4 regions of the Dethiobacter alkaliphilus AHT 1 genome follow, and region 1 is predicted to be linked to each of the others. Evidence: riboswitches for the same ligand, from Rfam matches in the RefSeq annotation. Region 1 holds a riboswitch; each other region holds the start of a gene.
The links. A riboswitch is a leader RNA that binds a small molecule or an ion and turns the genes downstream of it on or off. The one in region 1 is predicted to bind cyclic di-GMP.
Positions count from the first base shown of each region.

Region 2: it holds a riboswitch for cyclic di-GMP, as region 1 does, so the genes downstream of both, DEALDRAFT_RS13280 (hypothetical protein) here and flgB (flagellar basal body rod protein FlgB) in region 1, are expected to answer to the same signal.
Region 3: it holds a riboswitch for cyclic di-GMP, as region 1 does, so the genes downstream of both, DEALDRAFT_RS15835 (hypothetical protein) here and flgB (flagellar basal body rod protein FlgB) in region 1, are expected to answer to the same signal.
Region 4: it holds a riboswitch for cyclic di-GMP, as region 1 does, so the genes downstream of both, DEALDRAFT_RS04730 (LPXTG cell wall anchor domain-containing protein) here and flgB (flagellar basal body rod protein FlgB) in region 1, are expected to answer to the same signal.

Region 1 covers NZ_ACJM01000016.1:39,589-44,376, reverse strand. Annotated here, with positions in the region: gene flgN (flagellar export chaperone FlgN) at 1-188, opposite strand, end outside; gene fliS (flagellar export chaperone FliS) at 287-658, opposite strand; gene DEALDRAFT_RS13040 (flagellar protein FlaG) at 673-1,023, opposite strand; gene DEALDRAFT_RS13035 (flagellar protein FlaG) at 1,194-1,553, shown strand; gene flgN (flagellar export chaperone FlgN) at 1,572-1,985, shown strand; cyclic di-GMP riboswitch class I at 2,242-2,327, shown strand; gene flgB (flagellar basal body rod protein FlgB) at 2,389-2,802, shown strand; gene flgC (flagellar basal body rod protein FlgC) at 2,805-3,215, shown strand; gene fliE (flagellar hook-basal body complex protein FliE) at 3,224-3,523, shown strand; gene fliF (flagellar basal-body MS-ring/collar protein FliF) at 3,596-4,788, shown strand, end outside.
Region 2 covers NZ_ACJM01000017.1:30,403-35,190, forward strand. Annotated here, with positions in the region: gene ytxC (putative sporulation protein YtxC) at 1-756, opposite strand, end outside; gene DEALDRAFT_RS16575 (DUF1540 domain-containing protein) at 1,016-1,186, opposite strand; tRNA gene DEALDRAFT_RS13270 (tRNA-Val) at 1,348-1,422, shown strand; gene DEALDRAFT_RS13275 (DUF4164 family protein) at 1,480-1,827, opposite strand; gene DEALDRAFT_RS13280 (hypothetical protein) at 2,010-2,273, opposite strand; cyclic di-GMP riboswitch class I at 2,332-2,419, opposite strand; tRNA gene DEALDRAFT_RS13285 (tRNA-Leu) at 2,563-2,651, opposite strand; tRNA gene DEALDRAFT_RS13290 (tRNA-Cys) at 2,674-2,748, opposite strand; tRNA gene DEALDRAFT_RS13295 (tRNA-Gly) at 2,862-2,936, opposite strand; tRNA gene DEALDRAFT_RS13300 (tRNA-Phe) at 2,938-3,013, opposite strand; tRNA gene DEALDRAFT_RS13305 (tRNA-Asp) at 3,022-3,098, opposite strand; gene DEALDRAFT_RS13310 (redox-sensing transcriptional repressor Rex) at 3,217-3,864, opposite strand; gene DEALDRAFT_RS13315 (polyprenyl synthetase family protein) at 4,017-4,788, opposite strand, start outside.
Region 3 covers NZ_ACJM01000003.1:180,820-185,607, forward strand. Annotated here, with positions in the region: gene DEALDRAFT_RS04205 (GAF domain-containing sensor histidine kinase) at 1-1,084, opposite strand, end outside; cyclic di-GMP riboswitch class II at 1,572-1,657, shown strand; gene DEALDRAFT_RS15835 (hypothetical protein) at 1,834-3,045, shown strand; gene DEALDRAFT_RS04215 (carbon-nitrogen family hydrolase) at 3,097-3,882, opposite strand; gene DEALDRAFT_RS04220 (DUF5658 family protein) at 4,000-4,329, shown strand; gene DEALDRAFT_RS04225 (DUF5658 family protein) at 4,450-4,779, shown strand.
Region 4 covers NZ_ACJM01000004.1:60,062-64,849, forward strand. Annotated here, with positions in the region: gene DEALDRAFT_RS04715 (cytochrome c3 family protein) at 1-325, opposite strand, end outside; gene DEALDRAFT_RS04720 (acyl-CoA carboxylase subunit beta) at 443-2,050, opposite strand; cyclic di-GMP riboswitch class II at 2,395-2,477, shown strand; gene DEALDRAFT_RS04730 (LPXTG cell wall anchor domain-containing protein) at 2,726-3,727, shown strand; gene DEALDRAFT_RS15865 (class E sortase) at 3,816-4,445, shown strand; gene DEALDRAFT_RS04740 (transglutaminase-like domain-containing protein) at 4,562-4,788, opposite strand, start outside.

The sequences.
Region 1 (4,788 bases):
GCGGAAAAGTTATGGATTTCTTTGTCCAGTGAAGAGAGCTTCTGTTGCAAGTTTTCCTTTTGTTTAAGGGCTGCTATTGTTTGTTCTTTGTCCCGGGTAAGGATGGCTTCCCGTTCTTTTAGAGCCACATTTATTAAATCAGTCAGTGCTTGTTGTTGTTGCTTTAGGACATTGAGTAATTGTTCCAACGGTATCCCTCCGTAAATTGCTGTTGGTATATATATCGGCGGGGGTGAGAAAAGCTTTAGTGCTATATATAAAAAAAGATGGCGCGCCGGCCATCTTTTTATTGAACAAATTTAAGTGCCTGGACCCAGGAATCCCGCAGTTCGGTGAGCATGTTTTCTACTTCAGAGAGGATTTGGGTATCTTTTTTTAGATTTGCCTCCAATAGGCGGGAGTTCATGTAATCATAAAGTGAGTAGAGATGTGAGGCTACTTCGCCTTGGTTCATGTCTAAGGAGGCCATTAATTCATTAATTATGTCCTGGGTTTTAATGATGTTGGTGTGTGCTTTTTCTATGCTCTGTTCAGTAATGCCCATTTGTGCCAGCTTTAGAAATTTAATGGCACCGTTATAGAGCATGATGATTAGTTGTTGTGGTGATGAAGTTTCTACCTGATTTTGTTTGTACTTTTGATAGGGGTTTGCTAACATATAGGTTCCTCCTTTTAGCGTTTAGCGTCCAGCATCAGACCCACCATGTTCTGGATCTGTGCTACAACGTTGAGTAGGTTTTCGGGGGGCATTTCTTTGATGATTTCATCGGCCTTTGTATCCACCACTTGCACCATCATGCGGTCGGTGCCTTCATGCAGTTTAAAGCGCAGGCTAAGATTGAGGGCATCGGATGTTTTGTTCAGCTGCTCCACGGCGTGATCGGTTTCTTGGGGAGATATTTCTTGTGCCGGATTCTTGCCCTGGATTGCCACATCTTTTTTTTGCGCCTGCTGCGAGTGGGAGACGTCTGTGGTGTGGCGGGAATCCGGTTGGGGCGGGGGATTATTTGTCACTATTCTCATTTTCTTCACCTCTTGTATTCAGTTTTTGGCATGTTGTTAATTATCTTTTCGGCGGGAAGCTGCAAAACTTTAGGAAAAATTTATAAAAAAATTTTGTAGATAGGTGTAAAGTTGAGTTAATTGGTGCCGATGAATGTATAATATGATGTTTCGGGAAGTGAGGGATAGCCATGCGGGTGCAGGGTGTAGACCCCATCATGTTAAACCGAATCCAGGAAAAAGTGAAAAAGCATACTGTGCAGCAATCGGAGCAGGCCTATATTTCCAATGAGCAGGGGCGGCAGAAGAAGGAGCAGCAGAGAGAGGCGGCTGACAGTGACAAAATGGCAGCTGCGGTTAAAAAGCTAAACGATACTGCAGAGACGTTGGGCATTGACTTGTTATTCTTTTGGGATGAAGAGGCTTGGGTTGTTCTGGTGATGGAGAAGAAAACGCAGCAAATTATCCGGGAGCTGGAGCCGGATAAAATCAATGAGATGTTGGTTGATATGCAGAGTTTTGTGGGGATAATGGTTGATTACGTCCTTTAATTCGGGGGAGGGATGGCTGTGGAAGTAACTCTGACAGAGCTTTTGGACGGGCTGACGGAGATTTATTCCAGACAGAAGGTTTTATACGGTAAGCTGGCGGAAATAGCTCTTTGGGAGGCCAAGGCCATTAAAGAGCGCGATATGCTGGGCTTGATCGACCTGCAGCAAGTGGAGGGCCAGTTGATGGAGCAGGTACAGGTGCTGGATGATGCCAAAGCACAGTTAAAAGAGGTGTTGTTAAGCAAATTGCCAGGCCGGCGGCTCACCATGGATCAGTTAGCCTGTGCCGCGGAACCCGCTGCTTATATTGCACACCATAAAATTGTTTCCGAGATAAATAATTTGTTAGGTGAAATAGAGCAAACAAAGCGTAATAATGCTTATGAATTAAGTCAGACCCTACAGTTGAACCGGCATGGAGTTGGGGCTTAGGGCAAAAAGGCAGCTTAGCTGTCTTTTTTTTTGTTTTTAGGGCTAAAAAACAGGCAAAGTGGCTTGAAAGTGAGGCAGTTGCCGTTGAGCTGCCTGTCCTTGTAAGGGGTTCCCGTGTCCCACTTGGGAAGTGGCGACATTATGTTAATTATTTCTACTTTTGTTGCCATTATTTTTATATTGTTGCAGGATTTTCACATTATTTAGCGAAAAGTAAGTTCATGAAAACTCAAATCCCCAAAATTAATGAAAAAATGTCGAATAAAGGCAAACTCGCCGAAAGGCGGGGACGCAAAGCCACAGGCCTACGGTTGTAATGACTATGGCGGCTGGGTTGCCGGCCACTGTTACCTTAAACTCTAGGTCTGTGCCCTAGGGTTTTCTTTGGGAAAGGAGGATTTCATTGAACAGCTTATGGACGGATAATGCAACGGTATCCCTGCAAAAAGGGCTGGATGCTGCCGGGGAGCGTAACCGGGTGATGGCCCATAATGTGGCCAATGTAAATACTCCCATGTTTAAACGACAGGATGTTTCTTTTGAAAAGCAGCTGCGACAGGCGCTTGCCGCGCCAAGCAGGCTGCCGCTGGCCACCACGCATGAAAGGCATGTGGGGGGACAGAAGAGCCTGCAGGATGTAGGGCATAAGGTAAGTACGGACCGCAGTTCGGCCATGCGCTCAGACGGGAACAATGTGGATATTGACCGTGAGATGGCGCTTATGGCCACTAACCAGCTTAATTATAATGCTATGACTCAGGTTCTTAACGAGCGCTACAGTTTGTTGCGGTATGTAATCCATGAAGGGAGGCGGTAATAATGCAGATTTTTAAGGCTATGAATGTGTCATCTTCCGGGTTGACCGCAGAGCGTTTTCGCCTTGATCTGATTGCCAATAACATTGCCAATGCCCATACCACCAGGACCGAAGACGGTGGGCCTTATCAGCGCAAGTCGGCAGTGTTTGCTGAAGTGATGGACGGCGCCAGGAAGTCCGGCCAGGGCGTGCGGGTTCAGGGTGTAAGTGTGGATAACACAGAGCCCCGGCTGGTTTATGAGCCGGAGCATCCCGATGCCAATGAAGAGGGTTACGTAGCTTACCCCAATGTAAACATAGTGCAGGAAATGGTGGATATGATTACCGCCACCCGGGCTTATGAAGCCAATGTGACGGCGCTGAATGCTTCCAAGAACATGTTTCTCAAAGCATTGGAAATCGGCAGAGGGTAGGTGATTAGATGAAGACTCAGGTATTAAACCCTTTTATTCCCCTTCAGTGGCAGCAGCCTGCTGCAGCGGCACCGGAGACAAAGGCGGCGGAAGGTTTTGCCGGGACTTTACATAAGGCGTTGGGAGAAGTAAACCAGTTGCAGGTTAATGCCGATGAAGCGGCACAGAAACTGGCCATGGGTGAAGCGGAAGATATTCATCAGGTGATGATTGCCATGGAGCAGGCAAAAATGGCCATGCAGCTGACGGTCCAGGTGAGAAATAAGGTTGTGGAGGCTTACCAGGAAGTTTCCAGGATGCAGTTATAAATACTTTGCTAAATCGTTTTTGTTTTTTATATAAAGTTACGTATTTTTTGTTGACCCGGGGGGTGGAGACGGTTGGCCGAAGAGGAGCGTGCGACAGCAGTTAGGGTGCAGGATTTGCCGGAGAAATGGCAGCAGCTGAGCCAACGCAAAAAAATAGCGGCCATAGTTATGGCCGTTGCCATTATAGTTACTCTCTTTTTCCTGGGACAGGCCATTGCCCGGCCGCGCATGGCATTGTTATTTACCGGGTTGGAGCCGGTGGATGCGGGGCGAATTGCAGCCAGATTGCAGGAAATGAATGTGCAGTACTCCCTTGATGATGAAGGAAGAACTATTTTGGTCCGACAGGACATGGTGGATGATGTAAGGATTCAACTGGCAAGCGATGAGTCATTAAATATCGGTGGCGGCAGTGGTTTTGAGCTGTTTGACCAGACAAATCTGGGCGCCACGGATTTCAACAGACGAATGGATTATCTGCGCGCTTTGCAGGAAGAGCTGCGCCGGACCATTGTCCGTCTGGATGAAGTGGAGCAGGCACGGGTACATCTGGCACTTCCTGAGCCCAGTGTCTTTATCCAGGATTCGGCGGAGCCCTCCGCCTCCATCGTGCTGGCTTTGAGTCCTGTTTCGCGTTTGGATTCGGAGCGGGTGCGCGGTATTGTGCATCTGGTGGCCGGTAGTGTGGAGAATATGCGGCCGGAAAATGTTACGGTGATTGACACCACAGGGAACATTCTCAGTGACCAGCTGGATAATCTGGATCCCACGAAGCAGTTGGCGGAAGCCACCATGGCGCAGTTGGATATTAAACGCTCCTTTGAAAAAGAACTGGAACGGCGTGTACAGGTGATGCTGGAGCGTATTTTAGGTCCGGGACAGGCCATTGCCATGATAACCGCAGATTTGGACTTTGATTCCCATGAGTCCACCGTTATTACCTTTGATAGCGAGGGTGTGCCGCGCAGCCAGACAATTACCGAGGAATATTTTGAAGGAGCCGGCGTGGTACCCGGTGAGGCGGGAGCAGACAGTAACATTCCCGGATATCCGTGGGTCGGTGGTACCGGTGACTCTACATATGAGCGTTATGATGAAACCACAAACTATGAAATTAACGAAACAACGGAAAGGCAAATCCGGGCTCCGGGAAAGCTGGTGCAGCTCAATGCTTCCGTTGTGGTAAATGATAACGGCGGTCAGCTGTCTCAGGCGCAGGTCCGACAGATCAGTGAGGCTGTGGAGGCGGCCTTGGGCTATCAGGT
Region 2 (4,788 bases), on a different contig from region 1:
ACTTACTTCCTGACACAGTTTGCATCGCTTGCATAGTGTAACCCGGTTTTCAAAAACATGTTTTAAGGTGTCCGCCGCTTTGGGAAACCTGGCATGCACATTACGGTGCAGCATCACCCGATGCGGAGCCACGGTTATCAGCATACTTACCAACTGGTCTTCTTCGTCCACAAAGCTGTCGTCCCAGTCCCACTGCATATTATCCTCGGACCACTCAATGGCCTGATAATGTTCATCAAGCAAATTAATCTGTCCGTCCTCATTGGCGGTGACATGGATTAAATCCATCTTGGGCTCCTGCAGTGCCACAAAATACTTCAGCAATTTGATAAATTCCTGATATTCCTTTTCCAGCAAGAAATCATTTACCGCATTATCCACACATTTTCGCAGCAATTCCAGCCAAACCCGCAGGCGAAACACAATAAAGCCGTGCAGGTTAAAATATCTGCTGCCCTCCAAAAAACCGCGCATCTGTTCCAACACTTCGCTGTAAACCTGGCCGCCACCGTCTTTTACCCGCTCATTTTCATAGTGTTTCTGTGCCAGAGCAAGAATTTCCCGCCGTTCATCACTGGGAAAGTAAAAGTAGTAATGTGATAAAATATCCGCCAAATATGGCACAGACTGCTCACTCATCACAAATTCCGTTAAATTCTCAGCTAATATCCGCTTAAACAGCAAACCTGCCTCATAATCAGTTTCTGCGCCTTTCTTTTCCAGAACACAAAGATAGTGGGGCCAGTCGTTCATCATCTTCTCCCGAATCTGTACCCTACACCCCGTTTTTTTAAAAAAAACATGCCCTCTTCCAGTCTCTCTAACAGCCCAGGCGTGGTGTATTTTACAGCTATCGCAATCATTGCCAACGCTGTCAACTCCCTTCTCCTGTATTATATGACTGGAAGAAAAAATGTATACTTTTTCCCCACATCTTACCAAACCTAAGAAAGACGTGCTGTGAGCACGTCTTTTTGGGACACGGGGACAGGTCAACTGTCCCAAAACTTCTTTCCTAGTGCTTGGGACGGAATGTTGCGCAATCAGTTTCTTCCGTATCGGAAGCTGCGGGAGGCTGAATCTCAATATTTGAAGCCATGCAATGATCACCGTTATCCCAATACTCGCAACTGTCCACCACACATTTTACCCGTGTAATAGGATTCGATTCTCTTGAAGCGCTCATAAAATCCCCTCCTTTTCATATTCTGTTCTTATATTTTGCTTCTGTGGGCATCATTATTCCTTCCTTATTCACTATTCACCCTTCCAAAGATTTCTCCAAGAGAAACCTTGCTTTTCACCCCGTTTTCTGGTACAATAATTCTTGCGTTTAAAAATAAATATGGGTCGTTAGCTCAGGGGGAGAGCACTACCTTGACACGGTAGGGGCCACTGGTTCAAATCCAGTACGACCCACCATTATTAAAGATAAAACCTGTCCGGAAACGGACAGGTTTTTTGTTTAGCTTTATTATGTTAGCGAGCTATTTTCTTAAGTAATTCAATATCTGTCTCATGGCGCTGCAACGTTTTGACTGTCTCTTCCTGAAACCTCACCGTTGCTGTTTTAAATTCCAGCAAACCGGCAGTCTCCTCATAAATGTAGTCAACTTTTCTGCTCATTGCAGCCTGAGCATGCTCCAGGCGATCCATGCGGGAATCTTGCTGGTCCATCCGGCCTTCCAGCTTGTCCATCTGACCTTCCAGCCGATCCATGCGACCTTCCAGCCGGTCCATCCGGGCATCAAGCTTGTCTATTCGTCCCCCAAGTGAACTTTCCAGTCCATCGATCTTGTCTAGAATCTGGTTTAAAATCTGTTCCATACAGATTCCTCCAAAACACATATTTCCAACAGGGACATTATATCATGCCTTCATTAGATTTTAAACATATTTATCACCTCCCGAACACCTGTTTGCCTATAATTTAACATGAAATGTATTGTGCTGTCAATAGTACTTAAAAGAAAAAGAAGCCTTTATGTATAAGGCCTCTTAGGTATTCTTTAAGCGGGAAGCATGGCGGCAAAACGCTCCAGGCGCCGCTCCATCTTTTCTTTTTTATATGGTTCCCAATATCCTTTTTGCCTGCCCGCCGCATCTTTTATGTCTTCGTTTAATTGATTGACAATTGCGGCCTTTCCTTGGCGAATCCGTTCTTTTTCCTGAAGCAAATCAATACCTTCGGTTATTTCTTCCTGCAGTTCCCTGCATTCCTGACGCATCTGCTTCAATAAGCTGTTAAGCTGATAAACATCGGACTGGTACATATCGGCCTCCTTTTAGGCAATAAAAAAACTGCTTACCGAAAAGCAGGCTCAGAACCTGCCCGGCAACCGGCTGTCATCGCTGTAAAAACAGCATTAGACCCTTGGCTTTGCGTCCCTGCCTTTCGACAGGTTTGCCTTTTTCAAGCATAAAACTATATATTTTTCACCATAACCTATTCTGTAAAAACAGCTAATATCCTGCCTGTTTCGACAAATTTTTGACCAAGATTTAGACCAAAAAGACCATCCTGTTTGGATGGCCTGTAAGCATTGCGCTTTATATTATAAATGGTGCCGGAGACCGGAATCGAACCGGTACGGCCATGGTGGGCCGAGGGATTTTAAGTCCCTTGCGTCTGCCTGTTCCGCCACTCCGGCAAATAGTTCTTTACATAAAAAATGGAGGCGACACCCGGATTTGAACCGGGGAATAAAGGATTTGCAGTCCTCTGCCTTACCACTTGGCTATGTCGCCCCGCCTGTTATTTAGTTGGCATATCCATATTAGCATACGGAAGCCCGGCCGTCAAGTACGGCCAATATTTGGATTAATTAAGGCGCACGGTGTGCGCCTGAGTTAGTTTCTTATGGAGCGGAAGACGGGATTCGAACCCGCGACCCTCGCCTTGGCAAGGCGATGCTCTACCACTGAGCTACTTCCGCGTGGTGCCGAGACCCAGAATTGAACTGGGGACACGCGGATTTTCAGTCCGCTGCTCTACCTACTGAGCTATCTCGGCAAAATAAATGGCGGAGCTGACGGGAGTCGAACCCGCGATCTCCTGCGTGACAGGCAGGCATGTTAGGCCTCTACACCACAGCTCCGCAATCTTTTTGCGCACTCAATCTTGAGCACTTCTATAGTATACACAACGGCATATGAAAAGTCAACAGCTTCTATGCATGTTTTTTGCTGGAAATAAGAGTAAATTTGAGCGTAAATTTATTCGGCGTAATTCTTCTTTTCGTCTTCCAGAGTGTAATAAATAAGGCTCTGCAATTCAATGGTCAGATCAGCATTGTGCACATGGACTTCCTCCGGGACATGCAGCTTGGTGGGAGCAAAATTGAGAATTGCTGTGATGCCGTTTTCCACCAGTTGATCCACCACATCCTGGGCCGGCTCAGCGGGTACTGTGATCATGGCTACCTTTACATCATGCTCTTTGATTACTCGCGGCATTTCTTCCATGGACATCACTTTGTGGCCTTCAATTTCTGAGCCGTGCTCCTTAGGGTTGGCATCAAAGATACCCACCACTTTTACATATGGGTTTTTGGTAATATTGTAACGGGTCAGCGCTTTGCCCAGATGACCCACTCCCACAACAACTAACTTGGTCTCTTTGTCCAGGCCAATAATGCGTAGGAGCTTTTCACGCAGATAGGTGGTATTATATCCGGTGCCACGGGTGCCAAAGGCTCCGAAGTAAGCAAGGTCTTTACGTATCTGCTCTGCGGTAAATCCGGTTTCCTCACTTAGGACACGGGATGAAATGATTTCCACGTCCCTGCGAATCAGGTTATCCAATATTCGCAGATAAACCGGCAACCTTTTAATTACTGATTTTGGGGCATTCCGACGAGACATTCTTTTTCCTCCTCCTTCACGATCCTGCTTCTTTTTTTTTTATTATTTCACATATAGCATGCAGTACTGGTTGTAAAGAGTGATTACCAAACTTGTTAATATTTTAACACATTCCATGGAATAAAAACACAAAAAATTTTATATTTCGGCAATTAAAACCATCTTTCTACGATGAAGCGGGAAGCTGTGTCTAATGTCTGACGGCATGGGTTCCGGGGCAACGGCTCTAGCGCCCGCTGAGCAGCCTTTACATATTGCCAGGCGTAATTTTTGACAAATTCTGCGCAACCATGTCGTTCCATTTCGGTTGTTAGAGTTGAGAGTAGTGAATCATCTATCTGACGGGATGCAATCTGAGCGGAGAACTCCCTGCCATGAGGTGAAACCTGCAATACATGGAGGATTGGCAGGGTTATGACGCCTTGGCGCAAGTCTTCGCCCAAAGGCTTGCCAATGGTGTCTTCATTGCCGGTCACATCAAGCAGATCATCGATTAGCTGAAAGGCCATCCCCACATTATAACCGTAGTTTTCCAGGGCACAGATAGCTTCGGTATCCTGGGGCCGGGCCACAATCCCTCCGCTTTTGGCACAGACCATAAAGAAACGGGCAGTTTTTTTGGCAATACGCTGCAAATAGTTTTTTATATCTAAATCGGTGCAAAACCGTTGAGCCTGTTGTTGAATTTCTCCTTCACTCATATCGCGCACTAACGCGGACATCTCTTTAATCAGAGAAATATTGCCGTATTCGGTCAGTAACTCAAACGCCCTGGCAAAAAGATAGTCTCCCGTTAAAACAGCAGTATGATTTCCCCAGGCTTCATTTATGCTGGGCTTGCCGCGGCGCACTTTTGAAGCATCCACCACATCATCATGAACCAACGTGGCGGAATGGATCAGTTCCAGGGCCACAGCTACCGAC
Region 3 (4,788 bases), on a different contig from region 1:
AGATATTACAAACGGTTTGTTGAGCGAAGTTAATAAAAAAGTTCAGTTCAGACTGAAAATTGGCAAAGCTTTTGCCAGGAGGTAGCCACCCTACAAAGATAGCCATGATACTATAATCATTTAGCCTAAGTGGCAGTGATAACCAGGAATTGTCTTCAGATATTGCCACTTCATCTTTACCTGGTTCACTCCATCGCCTTGCCAATTCAGCAAGATTAAGTTCCTCACTAATAAAATTATGAGGGATGTCGGGGGGTACCACTGTAAAAAGAATCTGGTGAGTAGGATTTAGAAACGGTGTGGGGGAATCCAGCACCAGTACAGCCGCTTTCTGAAGAGGAAATACGTCTTCGGCGTATTCTACAAGCTTTCTGTAAACATCACTTGTGTTTTTACAGGCGACGGCCTCGCGTTGGAAATCGCTTAAGGACTTTGAACGCTGATGATTCTTTTCTAAACTGTTATAAGCTTCCGTGAGCTTCTCCTGTTGTTCTTCCAATGCCTGGGACTGGACCGCCAAGACACGATAAATGCCGGAAAAAATCTGAAAGGCAAGAGCCATTAGGAAAAGGGCTGAAATAAGGCCGAGATAATTGGAGAAGAAGCCCAAAAGACTAAAATTTGCGCCCTCAAAGTAGAGATCTTCAAGGATCGAAAATAAAAGATAGACAGACATTAAAGTCCAGGGCATGAAGAATGGTAGGTATGCAGAGGCGATCATAACGGGATTTAGCGCATACCATATGAAGGGACTATCCAAGCCACCTGTCAAGGCAACGATGATAGCCAGGATAACAGATTCGGCCAAAACATAAACGGCCAGGTTGTCACTGCGTTTGATTGCTCGGTTATATAGATAAACAAAGATAAACGACGAGATTACTAAAAACAGAAGAAATCCCAGTTTATCAAACAGCAGCCTCTGGCCCGGGGCCAGCATAAATACAATTGAAGTCAGGAGCAGGGAAATAGCCCTAAAGAGACCAAATGTGGTACTAAACCCGGGATGAAAGTTGATTTTCCCCTTACTGTTTAGCAAGTAGTTTTTATCTATCCGATGAAAACTACCTGAAATCGCTCTCATACAATGCCTCCGAACTCGCTTTCCATGGAAATTATTAACATGCTTTGTGTTTTCTATCTTACTATCTAATAAGTTCAGGTGTCAATTAATTCGACATTTGAAAAAAGGCCCCTTTAAGCAAGAAGAATGAGGAAAATCTGAAGTAAAAAACACGTTATTTGATGGAAATTTATAAGTAAATGTTGTTATCGGAAAAATTATGCGTAATAAAAGGAAAAGATGCGGTCGAATGATGTAAAAACAAAGTTTAAAAATAATTTCAAAATGGTAACATTTTCGCTAATTCTAGTAAGCATATTGGATTAGTAGCTAATCATAGCAGAATCTCAAATATGCATAGCAAATTAACCGACTCTTCGACTTTCATGAAGTCCATTCTACATTAGTCAAAGAAACATTATAAAAACATAGTATTTCTTTGTTAAATCGTGTGTAAATATGTGGAAACTTTTTTCTTCCTATCCCTCTGCTATCCTGCTATAATCTAATCAACCATAGAAGCAATGACCAACCTCTTACAAATCGGGCGCCTTGAGAGGTTGAGAGCTGGCGGCGCAACCGGCTATGGCAGGCCGGTTTTTTTTGTGCTCAGAACGGGTTCTGCTCATGCCAACATCACAGTAGAATATTTGCACAATTAGAGCCTAAACCAGCCATCTTTGCATCACATTCGGGGGTGATGAGAGGAAAGACGTAGTTTAGGTTCTTTTTGTGTTTAATTTCATTGAAAAAAAAAGGAGGTAAAACTAATGAAAAGCCTTATGAAAACAAAAGTGTTAGTTATTCTGCTTACACTGGCTATGTTGGTAGCCATGACAATGCCGATGGTCTTCGCGGAAACAGAGCCTACAGCTACACTGGTAGTAACATACGATGACGGGGAAACGACTACAACCTCTAACAGGGATCACCGTTCCAGAGTCCTACATTTTGATGTATACCGGGACACTGGTGCATTAGCAACGTCTGCTGTACTTACATTTGCTGATGAGAGACCAACAGTTTACTGGGAAGTTGATGCCCAAGGCCCTGGTGGCGGATCGGGAACACTGGATAATCCCTTCTGGCAGGGCTCGGAAAATGCAGACCTAACTGGCTCTGAGATTGGCTACTGGCACTGGGTTTATACAGCCTCTGGGGTCCTGACCATTAGTAACAGCTCCGGAGACGAAGAAGAAGAGCCAAAGCTTGGCAAACTTTCAATTATTAAATTCTATGATGCCAATGCCAACGGAGAGTTTGATAACGGTGAGGCTATAATCGAAGACTGGAAAGTAAAGATTTACATCGGTGACGTTTTCTACGGTTGCGTAGAAACACCATATGAGATTGAAAATATAATTTATGGTACCACCTTTAGAATTGTAGAGTGCGAGTCTACAACAGGTAACTGGAGATCGACAACCCCTACTGAATATACGGTTACCGTGGGCTCCGATGTTGATGGACTTGATGTAGAAGTTGAGTTCGGTAACCTCTGCCTGGGTGAAGGCGGCGGATACACCATGGGATTCTGGGGCAACAGAAACGGACAGCGGATTTTTGAGGATGATATCGATGAATCAATAGCAGCTCTTACCGCCCTGAATCTAAAGGATGCAACTGGCGATACTTTTGTTCCAGAAGACCACGACGATTTCCGCAGCTGGTTACGTGGTGCCAATGCAGAAAATATGCAGTATATGCTTTCCGCTCAGTTAGCTGCTATGCGGCTCAATGTATTATGGCAAGGGGTAGAAGGAAATGCATTGGTTTATGCCCCTGGAGTCTTACCTAACAGTGATTATATTTCCATTGGAGCTTTGATCAATTTGGCAAATGAGGCATTAGCAAATGAGGAAGCAAGCCGTGAGTACATGGAGTTGTTAAAAGACGCTTTAGATAGCGCCAATAACAATGAGAACTTTGTCCAATCTGAACCGTGTGATAATTTTGCTTTTGATTGCTGTGATGAAGAATAAAGTACAGTAATAAAGCCCGCCTTTTGGCGGGCTTTATTACTGTAGGCTATGTTACAATAAAACGCGATCGTTAAAAGCTGGGAAACTATCTCGTATTTCTGAGACATGGCTTAGATCTATACTGCCATGTAATAGGGCAGGTTCTTCCCCTGCGGAGTGTAGTACTGTTCCCCAGGGGTCTACCATCATGCTGTTGCCGGCGAAGGGGTTTTCTTTTATCTGGCCGGAGCAGTTGCAGGAAATGAGGTAGCACTGGTTCTCCAGGGCTCTGGTTCTGTTAAAGAGGGTCCAGTGCTCCAGGCGGGCCAGGGGCCAGGCGGAGGTAACCAGGAAGGCTTGGGCTCCAAGGTCTGCCATTTTGCGGTACAGTTCGGGGAAACGAAGGTCGTAGCAGGTGGAGATGCCGAATGTGCCCAGGTCTGTTTTTATAACTGTGGGAGTTGTGCCGCGGGTTAAGAGTTTGCTCTCTTCAGATTTATAGCCAAAGAGGTGGATTTTTCTGTACTTGCTGATTAGTTTTCCATGGGGGTCGATGAATAAAGCTGTATTATATAAATGGTTTCCGTCTCGTTCTACAATGCTGCCGCCTAAGATGTGGCAGTTCATTTTTTCTGCCCAGGGAGCTAAAAAGGAATAGGTCTCCCCTTCTGCTTCTTCACTGTGGGCGGCGTAATCCTGGAATCTGAAAAAGCCGCTTCCCCATATTTCCGGCAGGAGAATCAGATCCGGCTGTGGATTGCCGGCATGAAGCTCGAGCATGATTTGCTCCACTTTTTTGAATCTCTCTTCTCTGCTATGTACATCACTTACTTCCAGCTGAATAATGGCTACGTTCATGATTGTTCCCTCCTATGCTCTTTAAGATAGCATTATTTTGGTCGGATGTCTATCAATGCAAGACTTTGTTTATCTACCCTTTATATTTGTTTGGTAAGATATGTATGGGGGGATATCATGGGAGGGTTAACAAAAGCAGGTGGCCGGGACAGGCTTTTATGGTTATTGCTGTTGGGTGTGGGTGTTTTTAATGTGGCGGATTACTTTCTGACTTTGTATGCCCTTAGTCGGGGGATGCGGGAAGGGAATCCGGTTATGGATATGATTGTGGATACGGTGTATTTTCCCAAGGTGAAGCTGGTTTTGGTGCCGCTGTTGCTGCTTTTGTTGTGGCTGAACCGGCAGCGGGTTGGCAAAAGATTGTATGTGTATGTGTGGATTATATTTATTGCTTACTTTTTGTTAATGGTTTACTATGCATGGCTCTTTTGGGAAGTCTTCAGTTAGAGAATAAAGCACCTGCGGGTGCTTTTTTTGTTTTAGAAAGAAACATGGTTGTACATAATAGAAGGCAAGTTTACCGCAAGTACTCCATAGTAATGATAAAAAAGACCGGAGGCATGATAGTTGCAGTACATATGCGATGAAAATAACAGATTTAGGCTGATAGGGTTGATGTTAATTTGTGTTGCCTTTTTTAATGCGGCGGACTATTTTCTGACGCTACATGCTTTAAGTTTAGGTTTCAGAGAAGGAAATCCGGTGATGGCTTTGATTGTGGATACGGCTTACTTTCCTAAGGTTAAATTGATTATTGTGCCGCTGTTATTATTATTTCTCTGGTTGGTGAGGGTCAGGGTTGGGCGCAGGTTGTTTGGCTATGTATCAGTAATTTTTGCGGCCTATTCACTATTAATGGTTTACTATGGTTTCTTATTTTTGACTATGCAGCTTTAACACAGAAAG
Region 4 (4,788 bases), on a different contig from region 1:
TTCCATCGGTGGTATGTCTCCAGGAAAAATAGTTGTTGATGCCCAAAGAGCCACCGGGATAATGACATACGGTACAGTATCGATATCTGGGACTTTGCTGTACATTCATATTATGACAACCAAGACATGGCGACTGAACAGGATGTTCCCCCCTGACAATAGGGTTTGTACTCCACTGAGACTGCAAAACAGGAACATATTCGTCATGGCAGGACCAGCAGGTTGCCTCCCAGATAACCGGCATCTCCTGATAACCGGAAGCATGTACGCTACCTACAGCCAGCAATAATAGCAAGAGGATAATTGCCAACACCAGCTTTTTCAACGTTCTTCCTCCTTCTCCTGACTATTTCGACGGCATCGTCATTTAAATTTATTCGCAGGTCAAAGGAGGCTGAACTGATTTTGTCATCAAAAATCCGGGGCATTTGCCCCGGATTCCTTAGAATTTGAAGTTACCAAACTTGGACTCGGCAACCGGCTCCCGTAAAGCCAGTTCAAACCCTCTGGCCAGTTTATCCCGCGCTTCCGGCCAGGTAATAATTCCGTCATGGAATAACAATGACCCGGTCACATACGGATGACCGTCCCGGTCATAGCGCTCCACCATCTTGTTGCGGAACTCGGTCATTTTTGCCTCATCGATCTCTTCGCCTTGTTTCTTCTTATTTTTGCGCTCAATACTTTCCAAAATAAATGCCGCAGTCCTACCGGCCATTACCGTGGTCCTGGCCCGCATGGTATGGAACACAAACCGCGGATTATAAGCCCGGCCGCACATGCCGTAGTTGGCCGCACCATGGTCCGGACCAATCACCCACTGGATTTTGGGCACTTCCACACATGAGCAGGCCCGCACCATATCCGAGCCATACTTACCAATACCGTTCCACTCTTCATTACTGCCCACCATATAACCCGGTGAATTCTGAATATACAGAAGCGGAGTCTTATCATTACCGCAGCGCACCACCCATTCGGTAGCCTTTCGCGCCCCTTCCAGAAAAATAACACCGTTGCGGTTAGAAGCCACAATGCCCACCGGCATACCTTTGAGCCATATCTTACCGCAAATTATATTGTCACCCCGGCCCGGAGCATAATTGGCCTTATACTCCTGAAAATAACTGCCGTCGGCAATGCACTTAATGACATCTTTAATGTCTATGGGTTTATAGGGATCCGCCGGCATATTGGCCATCAACTCGTCCGGCCCGTACAGCGGCTCATCCCACGATTCAAAGCGATGCCCGTGAAACTTCTGCGGCGGGTCAAAAGCAATAATTTCCCGTAGCTTCTGAATCCCTTCCTCCTGGGTACTGACAAAATGATCACAACCGCCGGAATGCTGGGTATGCACATACGCCCCACCCAAATCTTCCGCCGATACTTCCTCCCCAATAGCTGAACGCACCATGGGCGGTCCGGCCAGAAACGCATATGCCAGCTTATCAATCATGATGGATTCACAGGCCAGGTAAACCATATACGCGCCACCTGCGGTATTGCCGCCGGTACTTAAGGTATACTGCTTAATCCCCTTGGCAGACATCCTGGTCATATTATAAAACATGGTGCCGAACATGCCTTCATCGGCAAAGCACTCTCTCTGCAGCGGCAGGAAAATCCCGCCCGAATCAGCAATATAAACACAGGGCAAACCGCACTGTTCCGCAATCTTCTGTGCCCGCATATGCTTCTTTAACGTAATAGGGTAGTAGGTACCCGCCGTCATCCGGCTCTCGTTGGCAAAAATCATGCAATCCTTACCATGAATTTTACCTACACCGGTAATAACACCACCACCGGGTATATGCGGCTGCTCCGGATACCCGATATCATAACCGGCATCCAGCCCCACTTCATAAAAATCACTATCCTCATCAATCAACATTTCCACCAATTGTCGGGCCGGCATCTTACCCTGCTTGGCCAGCCTCTGCAGCTGCTTCTCCCCGCCTACATTATAAGCTTCCTCCCGGCGAGCCAAAAGCTCTTGATCCCGCTCCAGCCAGAACTCGTAGTTCTCCTGCCTTTTATCCTGAGTCATAACGCAAACCCCCTCCGCATGTTTTCATTACAATATATAACTCGTGCACATCATCACCTATAAACTTACTCTTGCAATATACATACCAACCAATTAAACCCGGTATTTGCCCCCAAAAACACCGCCCGCTATGCACACATGCATCAGCAACGCCGGACAAACTGATTCCGTATTGCATAATTGATTCCCCCTTGCATCAGGAAGCCTCTTAGCAAAAGATATTATTAACCTTTTATGAATCAATGTCTAAAACCCATTAAAACTGGTATAACATTATTGACAAGGCAATCTTTATAAAACTATAATTAGCTTATAAACAGAATAATGCAGATTTTTCCTTTCTGCAAGTGTGCGGAATCAATGACCGCGACTCTCATTTGGTCACTTTAGGGTCGCGCGAGATAGAGTGAAACCGGCTGCACACGGGTTATTTAACCCGTGTGCTTTTTATTTTCCCGCACATATTACAGCATTTTCATATTTACAACTTTTATCGACAAGGGGAGTGATGTGAGAAAGCAATAATTTCTCATCCGATCGGGATATCTTGGGGGGTATAGGGATCGGAAAAAAAAGGAGGAATTATTAATGAAAGCTTTAAAAAACAATAAAGTTGCTTTATGTCTGGTTATCGCTTTAATGAGTTATATGTTCTTTGGAGTTAGTTTTACAGCATTGGCATATGGGGCATATGAGTCACGGGTAGAGATTTCCGGAAATGACCCTGGATACCTTGAGAGCTATAAGGTGCTAAAAGTAGACCCGCCTCGAGACGGTGAAGAGACAATCAACATCACCATCGATGAACAACAGATCACAGGCACAATCAAATTTACTTTTTCTGAGGATGGAAAGTATGTCGATTGGGAAACCAACCCTTTGCCCATTACACATGTTTTTGTTAAAGGGGGCCCTGGCGGCTTCTTGTACTCCTATGATGGAGAAACTTCTAGTGATCAAGGGTTAAGGGCACCCGATAACAGAGGCGGCAATCAAGCGGACATCAGTCACGTTACTTTCTATATCATGCCTCAAGATGTTCCGGATCCTGCTCCTGTTCCTGTTACTGTTACCGTAAATAAGGAAGTAATAGACGTAGGCGGTGATCCCGTTTCCGATGATGATGGTACATTCACTGTTCTTATAGGCGATGATATATCTGAAGAAATTACCGTTGCCCTGGGAGCTGAATTCCATCTTCTACCCGACACGTATGATATTGAAGAATTATTTGACGCTGAAAAATATGAATTTGTAAGCTTTTCTGATGAAGTCACAGAAGACTCTGGAGAATACACTTTTACCGTAGATGATGCCTCAATCACAATAACTATAACAAATCGACTAATTGCTGCAGAAAACGGTAATGGCGATGACGATGGCGAGGTTGCCGATGAGACTCCTGCCGGTGACGACAATGGCGATGACGAGGACGTTGGCCAGCTTCCCGATGAGACTCCTGCCGGTGACGACAATGGCGATGACGAAGGTCAGCTTCCAGATGAGACTCCCGCCGGTGACGACGATGACGAGGACGTTGGCCAGCTTCCCGATGAGACTCCTGCCGGTGACGACGAAGAGTTACCCGTAACCAGTGGAACCGACTTCCTGATGCTGGGACTGGGAACCGCAATGACTACAGGTGGCTTGGTACTCCGTCGACGCAAGCGTAAATAACAATTAAAAAGAAACCCCGACGGGGTTTCTTTTTTTCCCAGGCTAGTTGTATTATAATGGAAATATAATCTTTAAATGAGGTGGCTTCATGAAACGAGCTATTAACATCTTTAGCGTCCTCCTTATCTTCAGTGGCTTGGCACTTGTAGCCACCCCCATCTACAGATATGCTGTGGGAATCTATTATCAAAGCGCAGAACGGGCAGCTATGGTCGGTGAAGCTCCCGAATATGAACCTGTCAAATCTATTGACCCAGTCGTTCTGCAGGAAGAAATGGAAGTAGACCCTACCAAACTCCCACAATTTAATGGTGTACTTGAAATTCCCAATATTGATTTGGATGTGGTGGTTGTCCAAGGAGTTTCTCAGGAAGACCTCAGACGTGGAGTTGGTTTTTATCCTCAAAGCACACACCCTGAATACGGCAACGTATCGATTGCAGGCCATCGGACAGGTTATGCAGGATGGTTTTTGAAGATTGACAGGTTGGAGCCGGGCGATGAAATTATACTGACACTGGGACCAAACCGCTATCACTACAGCGTTCGCAAACAATTCATTACACATAACCGTGACTGGGATGTAATTGAATCTAACGGCAATGCCGAGCTGACTTTAACCACCTGCCTGATGACCACCAACAGCAGACGCTTAATTGTTAAGGCAGATCTGGTTGAGGTGATTGAGGTTCAGCAGGAAACTCGTGAAATACAATGAAAAAGGGGGAGAGCCGGACATAAATGTCCGGCTCTCTTATTGGGATCTATCACTTGGGGGGTGATAGGGGTTCCGCATAGATATAAATCCCCAATGATAGATGCTTGCATAAAGATTTAATAAAGGGAATGGGTCCAACTAATAGATATTTTACTGCTTTGGTTAAATTTAAGATTCATGTTGTTATAATTCTGGATGATATAACCGTTATGTGGCAGTTTGCCAAAGTAGAGATTAGAGGTCGATCGTGTGGGCTCTGCAGGTACCCATCCCCGACCTTCCAGACTGTATTCAACCCAGGCATGCCTGTAACCGACCAAAGAATAGCTTCCACTTGAAGGCC